DNA from 4 places in the Actinomadura sp. RB99 genome. Region 3 is predicted to be linked to each of the others. Evidence: riboswitches for the same ligand, from Rfam matches in the RefSeq annotation. Region 3 holds a riboswitch; each other region holds the start of a gene.
What was found. Region 3 has a riboswitch for cyclic di-AMP ahead of amrb99_RS21140 (CHAP domain-containing protein). Riboswitches for the same ligand answer to the same signal wherever they lie in the genome.
Positions count from the first base shown of each region.

Region 1: it holds a riboswitch for cyclic di-AMP, as region 3 does, so the genes downstream of both, amrb99_RS23205 (NlpC/P60 family protein) here and amrb99_RS21140 (CHAP domain-containing protein) in region 3, are expected to answer to the same signal.
Region 2: it holds a riboswitch for cyclic di-AMP, as region 3 does, so the genes downstream of both, amrb99_RS07620 (NlpC/P60 family protein) here and amrb99_RS21140 (CHAP domain-containing protein) in region 3, are expected to answer to the same signal.
Region 4: it holds a riboswitch for cyclic di-AMP, as region 3 does, so the genes downstream of both, amrb99_RS42445 (CHAP domain-containing protein) here and amrb99_RS21140 (CHAP domain-containing protein) in region 3, are expected to answer to the same signal.

Region 1 is NZ_JABMCA010000026.1:62,325-65,977, forward strand. It holds gene amrb99_RS23195 (RDD family protein) at 1-310, opposite strand, end outside; gene amrb99_RS23200 (amino-acid N-acetyltransferase) at 317-853, opposite strand; cyclic di-AMP (ydaO/yuaA leader) riboswitch at 1,176-1,365, shown strand; gene amrb99_RS23205 (NlpC/P60 family protein) at 1,369-2,346, shown strand; gene amrb99_RS23210 (LuxR C-terminal-related transcriptional regulator) at 2,646-2,858, opposite strand; gene amrb99_RS23215 (LacI family DNA-binding transcriptional regulator) at 3,352-3,653, shown strand, end outside.
Region 2 is NZ_JABMCA010000005.1:252,519-256,171, forward strand. It holds gene amrb99_RS07605 (hypothetical protein) at 1-327, opposite strand, end outside; gene amrb99_RS07610 (RNA polymerase sigma factor) at 324-962, opposite strand; gene amrb99_RS07615 (hypothetical protein) at 1,061-1,453, opposite strand; gene amrb99_RS07620 (NlpC/P60 family protein) at 1,652-2,611, opposite strand; cyclic di-AMP (ydaO/yuaA leader) riboswitch at 2,696-2,843, opposite strand; gene amrb99_RS07625 (M56 family metallopeptidase) at 2,947-3,653, opposite strand, start outside.
Region 3 is NZ_JABMCA010000022.1:116,313-119,965, reverse strand. It holds gene amrb99_RS21145 (SpoIIE family protein phosphatase) at 1-1,701, shown strand, start outside; cyclic di-AMP (ydaO/yuaA leader) riboswitch at 2,182-2,339, shown strand; gene amrb99_RS21140 (CHAP domain-containing protein) at 2,350-3,147, shown strand; gene amrb99_RS21135 (CDP-glycerol glycerophosphotransferase family protein) at 3,343-3,653, shown strand, end outside.
Region 4 is NZ_JABMCA010000084.1:30-3,682, reverse strand. It holds gene amrb99_RS42455 (NYN domain-containing protein) at 1-123, shown strand, start outside; gene amrb99_RS42450 (C40 family peptidase) at 318-1,364, shown strand; cyclic di-AMP (ydaO/yuaA leader) riboswitch at 1,868-2,069, shown strand; cyclic di-AMP (ydaO/yuaA leader) riboswitch at 2,284-2,443, shown strand; gene amrb99_RS42445 (CHAP domain-containing protein) at 2,454-3,440, shown strand.

The DNA of each region.
Region 1 (3,653 bases), on a different contig from region 3:
AGGAACCGCCGTACTGGTCGTAGGACGGCTCATAGGACTCGTACGAGGGCTGCCCCCACTGGTCCTGCTGGGGTTCCTGCCACTGCTGTTGCGACGGCTGCTGCTGTTGCCATTGCTGTTGCTGCTGCCACTGTTGCTGTTGGGGCTGTTGCGGCTGCTGTGACTGCCACTGCTGTGCGGGCGGCTGAGCCTGGCCTTGCCGCTCGGGCTGCTGCCATTGCGGGGGACCCTGGTAGGGGGGCGGCGGGCCGTACGAGCCCGGCCCCTGCGACGACCCGTAGGGCTGGCCGCGGTTGGGGGAATCGCTCATGTGGGGTCAGTCCTCCAGGCGAAGCAACATCCGTGTGTTGCCCAACGTATTGGGCTTGACCCTGTCGAGGTCCAAGAACTCTGCCACGCCTTCGTCGTAGGAGCGGAGGAGTTCCTCGTACACCTCGGGCGCCACCGGAGTACCCAGGATCTGCTGAAAGCCGTGTCGTGCGAAGAACTCCACTTCGAAGGTAAGACAGAAAACCCGCCGGACGCCGAGTTCCCGTGCCGTCTCCAGGAGCTTGGAGACGATGCGGTGCCCGAGCCCGCGGCCGCCGTACCCCTTGTCCACCGCGACCGAGCGGACCTCCGCCAGGTCCTCCCACATCACGTGCAGCGCCCCGCAGGCGACGATGGGCCCGGACTCCCCCGGCCCGGCGCCCTGGACGTCCTCGGCGACCCAGAACTCCTGGACGTCCTCATAGAGCTTCACCGTCGATTTCTTGAGCAGGCGACGGCCCGATCCCGCGTACAGATCGACCAGCCTGCGAATCCCCTGAACGTCGGCGGTGCGCGCACGCCTGATGACGACTTCCACAAACAGGCGAGATTACCGAACTCGCCGCCCGTCCCCGGCCACCGGCGGCCACCCGGCACCGGTCCGGCGCTGCTCCGGGACGTGGCCGAGGGGCACTCCGGGACGTGGCCGAGGGGGCTCCGGGTCTGGCCGGGGGTGGCCCGGGGCTTGACAGGTGCCGGGCCGCGGGCGCCGCGGCGGGCCGGAGCGGTGCCGTCCGCAACCGCCGCTTACCCCCCGTACCGTCCGCCACGACCTGCGAATTCGCATGTTCTGGTTGGCATCCAATGGCGCTTCCGTTAGTGTCCCGCTCTGACACCGGCCTTCCGCGAGGCGGAGGCCGGACCGCCGAGTCCACGGGCCGCAACCAGCGCCCCGAGGAGCCGGGGACCCACTTTCGGAGCGTTCGGGGGAGCACCCTGAGCCGATGCCGTCTGGGGTGAATCCGCAGCCGCGTGGAGGGATGCGCGCGCCCAGCGGACGGGCTGCTCCGGCCCGAACCCGTCAGCTAACTCGGTAGGCGGACGAGGAGAGGAGATTTGGTGCGGACGGCTCGTTTCCGTGTCCGGGCGCTCACGATCGCCGGCGCGCTCGTCGCCCTTTCCATCACGCCCCACGTGGTGGTCCCGCATTCGCTCTCGATGGCGCACGCCGACCCCGACCCGTCGGCCAAGGAGCTCAAGGACCAGGCGTTCAAGCTGGCGGACCAGCTGGAGAAGCTCACCGAGCAGTACAACGGCCTGAAGGTGAAGCTGGAGCAGTCGCAGCAGGCGGCCAAGGTCGCCGCCGGCAACGCCGAGCGCCAGCAGAAGTCCCTGGAGGGCCTGCGCGAGAAGGTCGGGAGCCTGGCCGCCACGAGCTACATGCAGGGCGGCACCGACCCCACGGTCTCGTTCATCTCCGCCCAGGACCCGCAGGTCGTCCTCGACCGCGCCGCCACCCTCAACTACTTCGCCACCCAGGACAGCACGCAGGTCCTCGGCCTCATGCAGGCGATGCAGTCCGCCCAGCGCGCGCGCAAGTCCGCCGAGGAGCGCGCCCAGCAGGTCACGCAGCTGAAGGCGCAGCTCACCGCGCAGAAGAAGAAGGTCACCACCGCCTACGAGAAGGTCCGCGGCAAGGCCGTCAAGAAGGACCCGTCCCTGCTGGCGAAGCTGCCCGTCATCGGCGAGGGCAAGGCCGCGGAGGCGCTGCGGTACGCGATGAGCAAGCTCGGCAGCCCCTATGTCTGGGGCGCCGCGGGGCCGACCACGTTCGACTGCTCGGGGCTGACGATGTGGGCCTACAAGCAGGTCGGCATCAACCTGCCGCACTACACCGGCAGCCAGTGGAACGCCGGGACCCACGTCTCGGAGAGCCAGATGCAGCCGGGCGACCTGATCTTCTTCTACTCCGACCTGCACCACATGGGGATGTACGTGGGCGGCGGCAAGATGATCCACGCCCCGCACACCGGCGACGTCGTCCGCATCGCGTCCCTGGCCGGTCGGCCGATCGCCGGCGTGGTCCGCGTCGCCTGAGCGCTCGGCAGACGCCCGCACGACAGACGCCCCTAGAGACGCGTCGGCAGCAGAGCCGATGGCCGCAGAACACGCGGCAGCGGCGGGTGCCGGCTGGAGAGCCGGCACCAGACAGCCCGGTGCAAGGTGATGTGAACTGCGTCCGCGGCGGCGCTGCGCTCTTGCAGGGACCTACCTGCCGGGCGTAGGGCGCCGCCGCTGCGGGGTCGGACGAGTTCGTATCGCTGGACTTGCTTCCGGTCGGGCTGGTTTCCGGGTGATGACGCCCGCCGTCCCCTGACGGGCGTCGTCGGGTCGCGCTAGATGAGCTGCCTTCTGGCCGCCCACACCACGGCCTCGATAGGGGTGTTGACCTCCAGCCGGTCGCAGATGTTCCGCAACCTGCGGCGCAAGGTCCGTGCGCTCAGTTCCAGCTTGCGCGCCGCCACATCAGCGGTGACACCGCTGGCGATCTGGGCGAGCAACCTGATCTCCTCGTCGCTCAGCCCGAAATCGAGTGTGGCTGTTTCCACTCCGTCCTCCCTCGTCCGTGGTTGATGACCGCGGGGATGCAGCCGTCCGCTGCACAGGCACGGGTTGGGCCCTCGAACTGCATGCGTTGGGTTGCCGGGTCCGGAGCCTTCCGGACTCAGATCATCGGGTCGGGTTCCTTTTCCGTCTCGCGAGCTTGGCCGGAGGTGGCCGATGGGCCGATTGCGGGGTCGTGCGGGGGAACTCCGGGTGACGATTCACTCGTTGGCCACGTGTCAGGGTCGGGTCTGGGTCGTCGGTTCCGAACCCGCTCCCTCCTCGTTGGACTCACCGGATCTCGCCGCGGACGAAGATCGTGAATCGTTTCAAGCTACGCTTCGGCTCGGAACGCTAGGCGGCCGGATCCGGCCCGTCAAGCGCTGATTACGTGCTGTCTGTGCCCGAATGGTCGCAATACGTGACCGGGTTTTCGGGGATTGACAGGGGAAAGCCCAGCTACCTGGGAAAACACCACCGGGGCGGACGAGGAGCGACGTGCCACAGACCAGTATTCGCGAGGTCGCGCGGCGTGCCGGGGTCTCGGTTGGGACCGTTTCGAATGTCCTAAACCGGCCAGATCTCGTGGCCGAAGCAACCCGTAACCGGGTGCGCGAGGCGATCGAGGAGCTCGGATTCGTCCGCAACGAGTCCGCGCGGCGGCTCCGGACGGGCCCCGACCGCACCGCCGGCGAGTTCGGCGACGAGCCGCGCCGCGCGTTCGGCGTCGTCGTCGAGGACCTCACCAACCCGTACGCGGCCGACGTCGTGCGCGGCGCCGAGGAGGCGCTGAACGCGTC
Region 2 (3,653 bases), on a different contig from region 3:
GACGATCTCATCCGCCTCGTTCCGGCCGGCCGCCACCAAGTCCTGAGCCGCCGCCCACCGTGCGGAGACGCCCATGAAACCGGAAAGCGCAGGGTCCTCGCCGACGTCGTCGACGAGGACTGCGGTGTCCAGGGGGAACTCCAGGCCGTCAGGGTCCGGCTCGCACTCGCACCCGTGAGCCTGCAGCAGTTCCTCCAGCTTCTCCTGGACGTGCTGCCCGGTGATCTGCTGGGTGGCCTCGTAGACGAGACCCAACGTCTCAGCCAGGATCTCCGCGGTCGGCTTGTCGTCGCACTGCGAATCGCTGCGGTCGTTGGGCTCGGTCATGAGGTTTCCCCCTTTCTCGGTGTCGGCGCCTGCTGGTCGAACGAGCGCGTGGTCGTCTGGACGACGATGTCGATGCGCTGCCTCAGCCGGTCGCGGGCATGGCGCAGGTTCGATCGGACGTTGGCCTCATTGGTACCGAGCAGCTGGGCGATCTCCTTGTTGGTCAAGCCCTCGACCGTGTGCCGCATCATCTGACGCTGAGTCGGGGGGAGCCCGGCGATCATTTCGTCCACCCACTGGTACCCGCCGATGCTGGCGAAGGTGGGGTCTTCCGTGTTCTCCGTCATCAGCAAGCCGCTGGAGCCGGCCTCCTGCAGGATCTGGACGAACTGTCTGTCGCTCGCCCGCGCCTTGAAGAACGCGTTTCGGGCGGCCTTGCGAACGTACGCCTTGGGCGCCGTGATCGTCCGCCACCGGCGGAAGGTGTCCGCGAAGGCGGTGGAGGCGGCGTCCTCGGCCTCGTCCAACCGGCCGTCCATGAGCATCACCATGCCGACGACCTTCTTGTACTGGTCCTGGAAGAACCGCTGGAAGGCCAGGAGTTCGGCCTTGCCGGCCGGTCGAGCGTCCCCCGCGACCGACGTTGATCGTTTGGTGTCAACCACCGACTGCCCTCCATCGACGAGCTCCTTCACCCCGGTCCCCTCTTCCGGTACCTAGGTCCGTGGGAGGGGCATGGTGTGAAAGACCCGGCCAAGATTTTTCCCGAAGCCGGATGACGGATGCCGCTCGCTCAGGTCCTGCGGTTGACGGCCAGGGCTACCAGGAGGGCGACGACGGCGGCGGCGAGGGTGACCCAGACCGATCCGGTGACCGAGTAGGCGCTGACGATGGCCAGCAGCGAGCTGGTGAAGACCGACTGCAGGTCTCCGGTTCGCCGATCGTCAGGCTCTGGAGGTGCCTTCTCGTTACCGGCGGTGCCGTCCACCGTCCGCGTGCCAGGGCCGACATTTCCGATCAGGGTGGCGATCGGCTCCGGCGGGCCGGTGATGGTCTCCTCGTCCGCACCCGGGATTTCCAGTGCGGGAGAGGAACTGCGTTCCGCAGCGGTCGGGGGGAACTGAGCTCCCGATGGCCTCAAGAGTATGGTCCTGTTCCGTGAGTGATGGGCGACTTCGAACATCACCTAGGGCTCACAGAAGCTCCTGACGTGAAAGTGGCAGGTCAACAGCCGGATCTCCGGGCCGATTCCGTTCGGCATCACGGTAGCGACGTGCACCGTTCCCGTCGGTCCGGCGGTGCGATCCGCTCGCTCCTGTCAGCCATCAAAGAAGCGTCCCCGTCACCGGGGCTGGGGTGACGGGGACGGGACTGCGGGAGCGGGTCAGGCGAGGCGGACGCCTCCTGCGAACGGGCGGCCGGCGATCGGGGCGATCTTGACGACGTCGCCGGTCTGCGGGGCGTGGACCATCTTGCCGTTGCCGATGTACATGCCCATGTGGTGCAGGTCGCTGTAGAAGAAGACCAGGTCACCGGGCTTGAGCTGGCTCTGGCTTACATGGGTTCCGGCGCTGTACTGGCTCCCGGTGTAGTGGCCGAGGCTGATGCCGACCTGGGCGTAGGCGTACAGGGTGAGGCCGGAGCAGTCGAAGCCCTTGATGTTGGCGCCCTGCGCGGTGCCGTAGCTCGGCCCGGACGCGGTCCCGCCGCCCCAGGAGTAGGGAACCCCGAGCTGGCTCAAGGCGGCTCTCACCGCACCCATGGCCTTGGCGGACGCGCCCCCGGACGAGACGTTGGGAGCCGGACCGGTCTTGCCGGTGCTGGTGCTCTTGCCGAGCTGGCGCTCGACCTTCTTCAGCTTCGCCTGGAGTTCCTTGCGCTTCTTGCTCGCCTCGGCAGTGAGCTGGCGGACCTGGCTCGCCCGTGCTTCGGCGGATTTGCGGGCGCGCTCGGCCGCCTGCATCGTCTGCAGAAGCTGGGTGACGCGCGAGCTGTTCTGGTTGGCGAAGTAGTTCAGCGTGGCCGATTGGTCGAGGACGGCCTGCGGGTCTCCGGATGACGCGAAGTTGACGGTCGGATCGACCGTGTCGTTCTTGTAGGCGTCGGCGGCGACCTGGGCGAGCTTGGTCTGCGCCTGGTCGAGGGCGGCTTTCTGGCGTTGGGCGCTGGCCTTGCTGACCTGGGCTGCGCGTTGTGCCTGCTTGAGGCGTTCGCGCAGGCCGTTGTACTGCTCGCTGAGCTGTTCAGCCTGGTTGGCGAGCTTCCTCTGCTGGGCGGTGAGTTCCTTGCGCGAAGGCTTGGGGGCGGCCTCGGCGGGAGCCGGAGCCACGAGCGCCAGTGTCACAGCGATCGATGCTCCCCATGCGGTGGCCTTGAAGGCACGGCGGCGGGGCATCCTGCTGTGTTCGGCAGCTCCTGGCTGCATGCAACGTCCTCTCCTTGGACGCCTACCGGGTCAGCTGACGGGTTCGGGCCGGAGTCGCCCTACCGCTCGCGCGCGAGCGGATTCACCCCATGGGATCGGGTCCCCGGTTCCCGCGGGCGGGGGGAACCGCGGGATTCGGCGCGGCCGTCGCCGCCCCCGGCGGGGGCCCGTCGCGATGGCTCCTACGGAGCGTAGGAGATAGTGGCCTCATACGCCACCTGAGTACTCAATTTGGGTTGAAGGCCTCAGTGGCCTCAGCAGATCGTGGACAGATCCGCGATCGTCGCGGCCACGACGACCAGGGGGACGGCGACGGCGGACGCGACAAAGGTGCCGGCGACCAGCCGGACGATCCGACGTGGCCTCGGCGGCTCCGCGGACTCCAGGCGAAGTACGCGTTCCGCGAGTCCCCTGGTCGTCGAGCCGGCCACACCGAGGGCTCCCGCAACTCTGGGGGCGGTTCCGAGCCTGCACAGAGCGTCGACGAGCGTCCGGTGTCCGCATGTCCGGGCCGCCGCGTCGTCCGCCGCCATCTCCAGCAGGGGCGGAAGGGACGACTTCGCGCGGCGTACCGTCGGCAGCCACGGCACAAGCGCGTGCACCAGGTCGAGCATCAGCAGCAGAGCATGGTGGTGCTGGCGGAGGTGGGCGCGCTCATGAGCCAGCACTGCGGCCAGTTCGGCGGGCGTGAGGGTCTCCTGCGCGCCCGTGCTGACGACGATGGCGCGCTGCCGTGCGGGCAGCGAATACGCCACCGGGATCGGGTGATCGAGCACGAGGACGTCGGCGTGGCGCCCGTGCTTCAGCATTTCCCAGTGCCGGCGGCGGTGCCGCAGGGCCCGTCCCAGGCGGGGGAGGCTGTGGGCCAGCCTGGAACCGCACGCCGTCAGCAGGACCAGGCTCGCGCCGGCGGCCATGGTGATCGCCGGCGCTCGGTGATGCGGAAGGCAGTTGCGCAGCC
Region 3 (3,653 bases):
CCGGAGGCGGCGGCCATGGTCGTCCAGGGCGGCGGCGCGGGGGCCGAGGGCGCGGTGGTGGCGGGACGCCGGCCGCCGCGCGCGGAGGACACCGACCGGCGGGGCGTGGTCTCCGAGGCCGAGGACCTCCTGCACCGCCTGGCGGCCGAGGACACCGGGGGCGACGCCGCGATCATCGAGGGGCTGCCCGAGGATCCGGTGGCGCGGGGGCTGCTCGACGGGGCGCTGGACTCGGCGGCCCACCTGGTGCCGGTGCGGGACGCGGACGGCGAGGTGCAGGACTTCCTGTACGCCGAGCTGAACAAGGCCGCGCGGGACCTGTTCGGGCGGGGCGCCGAGGATCTGACGGGGCAGCGGCTGCTGCGGACGGATCCGGGAGCGGCGCTCAGCGGGCTGTTCGAGGACTATGTCGCGGTGCTGGAGGGCGGGCCGACCCTGGACCGCGACTCGATCATGTACTCGACCGTCCAGGGCGGGCTGTCGCGGTCGTCGCGGATGAGCGCGCGGTGCGTCCGGACGCCGACGGGCGTGTGCCTCACCTGGCGGTACCACACCGGGGAGGACCGCAGCGCGCGGCGGCTGGAGCGGGTGGAGCGGCTGGCGCTGATCGGGTTCGGCGAGTGGGACCTGGTCACCGGGCAGGCGGACTGGACGCCGCAGATGCTGGCGAACTACGGGCTGGGTCCGGACGAGGTGCCGCCGGCGCCGCACGACCTGCCGAAGGTGGTCGCCGACGACGACCTGCCGCTGGTCGAGGAGGCCGTCCAGACGATGTTCTCGCGCCGGGAGCCGGTGGAGGCCGAGCACCGGGTGATCGGCAAGGACGGTACGCCGCGGCATCTGTGGGTGTTCGCCGAGCCGGTGCTGGACGACTCCGGGCTGCCGGTGTCGATCAACATCGTCTCGCAGGACATCACGCGGCGCCGCGGGGTGGAGCGGGCGCTGGCGGAGACGCGCCGGCAGATGCTCAAGCAGCAGGCGCGGACGGCCCAGGAACGCAAGGTGGCGGTGACGCTGCGCCGGGCGATCCTGCCGGACGAGGGCGAGGTCGAGCGGCTGCCGGGCTTGCGGGTGGCGATCCGGGCGCTGGCGGCGGAGAGCACGGCGCGGATCGGCGGGGACTGGTTCGCCACCCGCGCGATGCCGGACGGGCGGGCGCTGTTCGCTATCGGGGACGCGGCGGGGCACGGCCTCCCGGCGGCGGCGTCGATGGCGCGCAGCCGTAACGGGCTGCTCGGGCTGTCGTGCACCGGGGAGTCGGCGGGGCAGCTGGTGGGCTGGCTGAACGAGCTGGTCGGCAGCATGGACCCGCCGGCGACCGGCACGGCGATCGTGGGCCATTACCGGCCGGACCGGCGCGTCATGGAGTGGACGTGCGCGGGGCATCTGCCGCCGATCCTGGTGCGGGACGGGCACGCCGAGCCGCTGGAGGTCTATCGCGACCCGATGCTCGGTGCGCTGCCGGATTGGGAATACACGACGATCTCCACGGAACTGCGGCCGGGGGATCTGCTGTTCCTTTACACCGACGGCCTCGTGGAGCGCCGGGACACCGATCTCGATGAGCGGATCGATCGGCTCACCGGCATTCTGCGGGACTCCTCGTCGGGGCCGGAACTGGCGCTGGACGAGGTGCTCGCGCGGATGGAGCACGACCGGGCGGCCGACGACACCACGATGTTCGCCCTGCACGTGGAGTGATCTTCAGCAGGTCAGGCCGACCGTGAACCAGGGTGACGTAGGCCACATCGGCGGGGGAGTAGCGCGGTCCGTGTGATCTGCGCCGCGGCGCGCGGGCGGGCCGTGAAGGGCGGAAGCGTCCCGCGCCTTTTGATCATTTTACCTTTCCCGGGCCGGGGGGCGGTGGCGGGAATCCCCTATGCCGTAAGGGCTTCGGGCCGTCCGGAGAAAGATCGGGAAGGTCCGGCCGGGGGCGGTCGTTGAAGGGGGGTTGCAACGGCGTTGAGCAGGCAAAAGATCCTTTTGCGGCCGGTTTGCTTTTCTTGTGAGTGTTGGTACCTTCTTGCACGAATCAAGCAGCGCGTTCCATGCGTTGCACGCCGGCCGCTTCCATGCGCGGCCGAGGGTCGCTGAGCGGAATCCGCACGCGACGCGCGCCGCATATGCGCGCCCCCTCGAGATCAGTCGCTGAGATACATCCGAATATCCGGCACCGCGTCCCGCGGTGCGAGGCCGAGTCCGTCCAGGTCCACCCGACCGGACGGAGCCGGGGACCCAAGGTTCCAGGGGTGAATCGGCGCGTCCGTCAGGCCGCGCCGTAGGGCTCTTCCATGCCCGAATCCGTCAGCTAACCCGGTAGGCGTCATGGGAGACAAGGAGATTCCCTGCATGACCGGTCGTTTCGATCGTTTTACCAAGAACTTCGCCCCCCGACTGAGCGGGCGCCTCACCGGCGCCGCCTCCCGCGCCGCGCTCGCCCGCATGAGCCCCGAGGACCGGGCCGTGGGCGTCGCCGTGGCGGGTGTGATGGCCGGCGCGGTCGGACTGGCGATCTTCAACCCCCTGGCCGGGGGCACGGCGTCCGCCGAGACGCCCGCCCAGGCCGCCGCGCAGCACCGCGAGAGCGTGGTGTCCGAGCGCTCCGGGACCGAGCACGCGCCCCGCAAGGCGACCCGGTCCGCGTCCCGCACGGTCGCCGCGTCCACCGTGATCAAGCTGGCGAAGTCGCAGGTCGGCGAGAGCGAGAGCCGCAGCGGCTCGACCAAGTACGCGGACTGGTACGCCTCCACCCCGCACGCCGCGGTGACCGCCCGGCGCGACGGCGGCAGCGTCGGCGACTACCGGGGCGCCGAGTGGTGCGACATGTTCGTGTCGTGGCTCAGCGCGCAGACGGGCGTGAAGAACATGGGCTGGGACGCCTACACCGTCCAGCACGCCTCCTGGTTCGAGAAGGCCCACCGCTGGGGCGACACCGCCAAGCCCGGCGCGGTCGTGTTCTTCGACTGGCAGAACGGGTCCCGCGGCGGGATCGACGACATCGACCACGTCGGCCTCGTCGTCAAGGACAACGGCAACGGAACGATCACCACGATCGAGGGCAACACCGACAACGCCGTCAAGGAAAAGATCCGCGACAAGTCCGAAGTCGTCGGCTACGGATACCCCGACTACGCCAAGTCCCGATGATCCGTCCCGCAGGCGAATGATCTGATTCGTGCGGATGGAAGGCGCCCGGTCCTCGACCGGGCGCCTTTGGCGTTCCCAGGTGGTCTGCCGCGACCTGTCGGGTAATGCTAAGCATTGACAGCTTTTGATCTGAGTTGGCCCTTGACGCCTCCTTGCTGGAAAGGAACCCCTGACACGCCGGAGGAGCGGAGGGGGATGCCCATGCGGGTGCGCCCGGATGTGAGCGTGGTGGTGATCGCCTACAACGACGCCGCCCGCCTCCCGCGGGCGGTCGCCTCGTCGCTCGCGCAGTCGCTGGGCGGCGTCGAGACGGTGATCGTCGACGACGCGAGCACCGACGGCACCGGCGAGGCCGCGGACCGGCTCGCCGCGGCGCACCCCGGCCGGGTCGGGGCGGTGCACCTGCCCGTCAACTCCGGAGGCTGCGGCCGCCCGCGCAACGTCGGCGTCGAGCGGTCGGACGGCCGGTACGTGATGTTCCTCGACAGCGACGACCTGCTGGACCG
Region 4 (3,653 bases), on a different contig from region 3:
GAACCGGACGGCCGGGCGGTGGTGGTGGTCTCCTCCGACCGGGAGGTGGCGGACGCGGCGCGGCGCGCGAACGCGCGGCCCTGCCCGTCCACGCTGCTGCTGCGGCGGCTGGGCCGGTCGTGACCCGCAAAGACTCCGACATATTGGGAGAATCTCACCATTTCGCCGCCTTGATCGTGCGCTCCGTGATCTTGCCGACACGGAATGTGCGCAAATAGGGTTGAAGTCAATCAGATAGTGACGAATTAGTTGTGACGGTTGTGGCCCCTCGCTAATGTCGTCCGCTGACGTAGTGGACGAGAGGGGCGAATCGGACCGTGACCAACGATCTCATCGGGGAACCAGCGCGCTCGCGCGACCGGAGAGCCGGCTCGACGGGGATAGGGGTCACCCGCCGCCTGGCGGTCACCGCGTGCTTGGCGGCGACCGCGTCCTTCGCGTTCCCGCCCGTGGTGGCGCACGCCAAGCCGAAGCCCACGCACGCGCAGGCGCAGAAGAAGCTCGACCAGCTCAACGAGGAGATGGACAAGAAGGTCGAGCAGTACAACCAGAACACCGAGAAGCTGAAGATCGCCCAGAAGAAGCTGGCCGCCGCCAAGAAGGCGTCGGCGGAAGAGCAGGCCTCCTTCGACAAGCAGCGCTCGGCGATCGCCCAGATGGCCGCGGACGCCTACAAGAACGGCGACTCCACGGACGTCACCGGCTTCGTCGGCAGCGGCGACCCGCAGTCCGTCCTCGACCAAGCGGCGGTCTTCACCCAGCTTTCCGAGCAGCGCAGCTCCCAGCTCACCCAGTTCCTGGCGACCGCGCAGCGGCTGCGCCGCGAGCAGGCCCAGGCGCAGAGCGCCTACAACGACGTCAAGACCAAGCACGACGAGCTCGCCAAGGCCAAGAAGGACCTCGACAAGAAGGTCCGGGAGGCCAAGAAGCTGGTCCAGCAGACCGGCGGCGGCGCCTCCAGCGGCGGTTCGAGCGGCGGCGGGACGGGCGGCACCTACAACGGCCCGGCCAGCGGCTCGGCCCGGACGGCGCTCAACTTCGCCTACGCCCAGCTCGGCAAGCCGTACTCCTACGGCGCGACCGGTCCGGGCTCCTACGACTGCTCGGGCCTGACGATGCGGGCCTGGGAGGCCGCGGGCGTCAACATCACCCGCACCACCAACTCCCAGTGGGCGGCCGTCAAGCACGTCTCCCAGAGCGACCTGCAGCCCGGTGACCTGGTGTTCTTCAGCGGGCTCTCGCACGTCGGCATGTACGTCGGCGGCGGGAAGTTCATCCACGCCCCGCACACCGGCGACGTGGTGAAGATCAGCTCCCTGTCGGGCTACTACACGTCGAACTTCTACGGCGCGGGACGCCCCTGACGATCATGTGAACGGCCCCCCGCGGGGGGCCGTTCGCTCCCCCCGACGGCAACGGACCAGGGCTGACCTGGTCCGTTGTTGATTTTGGGGGGGTTTGCCTTCTGTTGGGGCTTTGGTACCTTGTCACCACCCAGGCGCCCTCCAGACGCACTGGTCACGCGGCGCCCTCCAGACGCCGCGGCCCCACGCGGCACACCGTCACGGCGGCCGCGGACCGGGCGGCGCGCCCCACGCGCCGTCCCCCAGGGCGGCACGATCCACGCGTCGCCCCGCGGCACCGGGAGAGCGTGCCGCACCGGTCTCTCCGAGACCCGGCCGGCCCGGCCCACCGTGCGCACGCCGACAGCGTGCATGGCGCTGAGAGCGCGCCACGCTGGACCACACAGGGCTCCGGCCCGGGCGGTCCCCCGGACAAGGGGCCGCCGCCATCACAACATCAGCGCCGCTCTTTCGCACGCGGGACAAAGGGTCCCGCGCACGGGCCCCATGACGCCCACAGGATCGCAGCGGCAGCGCCGAATCCGCGCCGTGCGGCGCGGAACCGGGGACCCACCTTCACCGGAGTCCGGAGCAGTTCCGGACGGACATTCCGGTACCCGGGGTGAATCGGTGCGCCTCTTCCGGCACGACCGGTGAGAGCCGCCGTAGGGCCACTTCCACGCCCGAACCCGACAGCTAACCCGGTAGGCGTCTGGAAGAAGGAGTGAACACTGTCCACCTACCCTCAGCAGAACGCCCCGCCGCGGCCGGATGACGGGCCCGGACGGGCCTCCTAGCCGAACGGCACCAATCTCTCCGGGCGCGGCCGTCCGCTGAGCGCACGGCCGCGCCCGCCCCCTCTTTCTCTGCCTCTCCGCGGGCGCGACGACAGCGCCCCCTCCCGAGAGGACCCCCATCCGAACCGGCGTGCCCGCCCCCGGGCGCGCCACCGCCGAGTCCGTCCCGTGCCCGCGTGGCCGGTGACGGAGCCGGGGACCCACCCATGTCCCCTCGGGGTGAATCGGCCTGCCCGCAGGCCGTAGGGCGGCTTCCACGCCCGAACCCGTCAGCTAACCCGGTAGGCGGCATGGAAGCCAAGGAGATCCCCCCGTGGCAGGCAAGCACCGCAAGGCAAGCCCCACCAGCGACACGACTCCCATCACCCCCGTCAGAAGGACCCCCGCGCACCACGCGGCCCCCGCGAAGAAGGCGGGCCGCGCGGCCGGGGCCGCCCCGGCGCCCAGGGTGATCACCGCCCAGGTCCTGCCCGAGGCAGCGGACGCCGGCGGCGAGACCGCCCACGCGGCGGCGGGCGGCCGGCACCGCAAGAGCGGGCGCGCCGTCGCCTGGCGCACCACCGGCGGCGTGATCATCGGCGCCGCCGTCCTCGGCACCGCCGTGGCCACCGCGCAGGCGTCGGTCCTGCCGTTCGGCGGGCCGGAGCCCGCCAAGCCGGCCGCCGCGGCCGACCTGGCCGTCGCGCCCGCGCCGCAGAAGCACGTGTCCCCGCGCCGGACGCCCCAGGCCGAGGCGCCCGCCAAGGCGGCGCCCCGTCGCAGCGCGGAGAGCGCGCCGAAGGCCGCCGCTCCGAAGGAACGTTCCAAGAAGTCCCGCCCGACCGCCGAGGCCGCCATCGAGCTCGCCCGCTCCCAGGTCGGCACGAGCCCCGACGGCAACGGCGACACCAAGTTCGGCGACTGGTACGAGGGCACCGAGCGCGCCAAGGAGACCGTCGCCCGCGACGGCGGGTCCGTGCAGGAGTACAGCGACGCCGAGTGGTGCGACATGTTCATCTCCTGGATCGGCGACAAGCTCGGCTTCACCGACCAGATCGGCAGCGACGCCTGGACCGTCGCGCACGCCCAGTGGTTCCAGGACAACGGCCGCTGGGGCGACGCGCCCAAGCCCGGCGCGATCGTCTTCTTCTCCTGGAGCGGCGGCAAGTCCGCCGACGACATCCAGCACGTGGGGATGGTCATCAAGGACAACGGCGACGGGACGATCCAGACCGTCGAGGGCAACACCGGGAACTCCGTCCAGGTCAAGGAGCGTTCGACGGACACCGTGGTCGGCTACGGCTACCCCGACTACGCCTAGTGACCCCGGACGGCGACACGGCGCCGGTGGCACCGCTTCCACGGAAGGCTCAATAGGATCGCGCGCATGGAGGACGGCCCACCGCAGGACGGCCCCGCCGAGGACGAGGGGCACGACGCCCCCGGAACCCGGCGGGGCGGTCCCGTCCTTCCGCGGGACCTGTGGGCGCGGCCCGGCGCCGTGACGCGGCGCCGGGCCCTCGCGTTGGGCGCC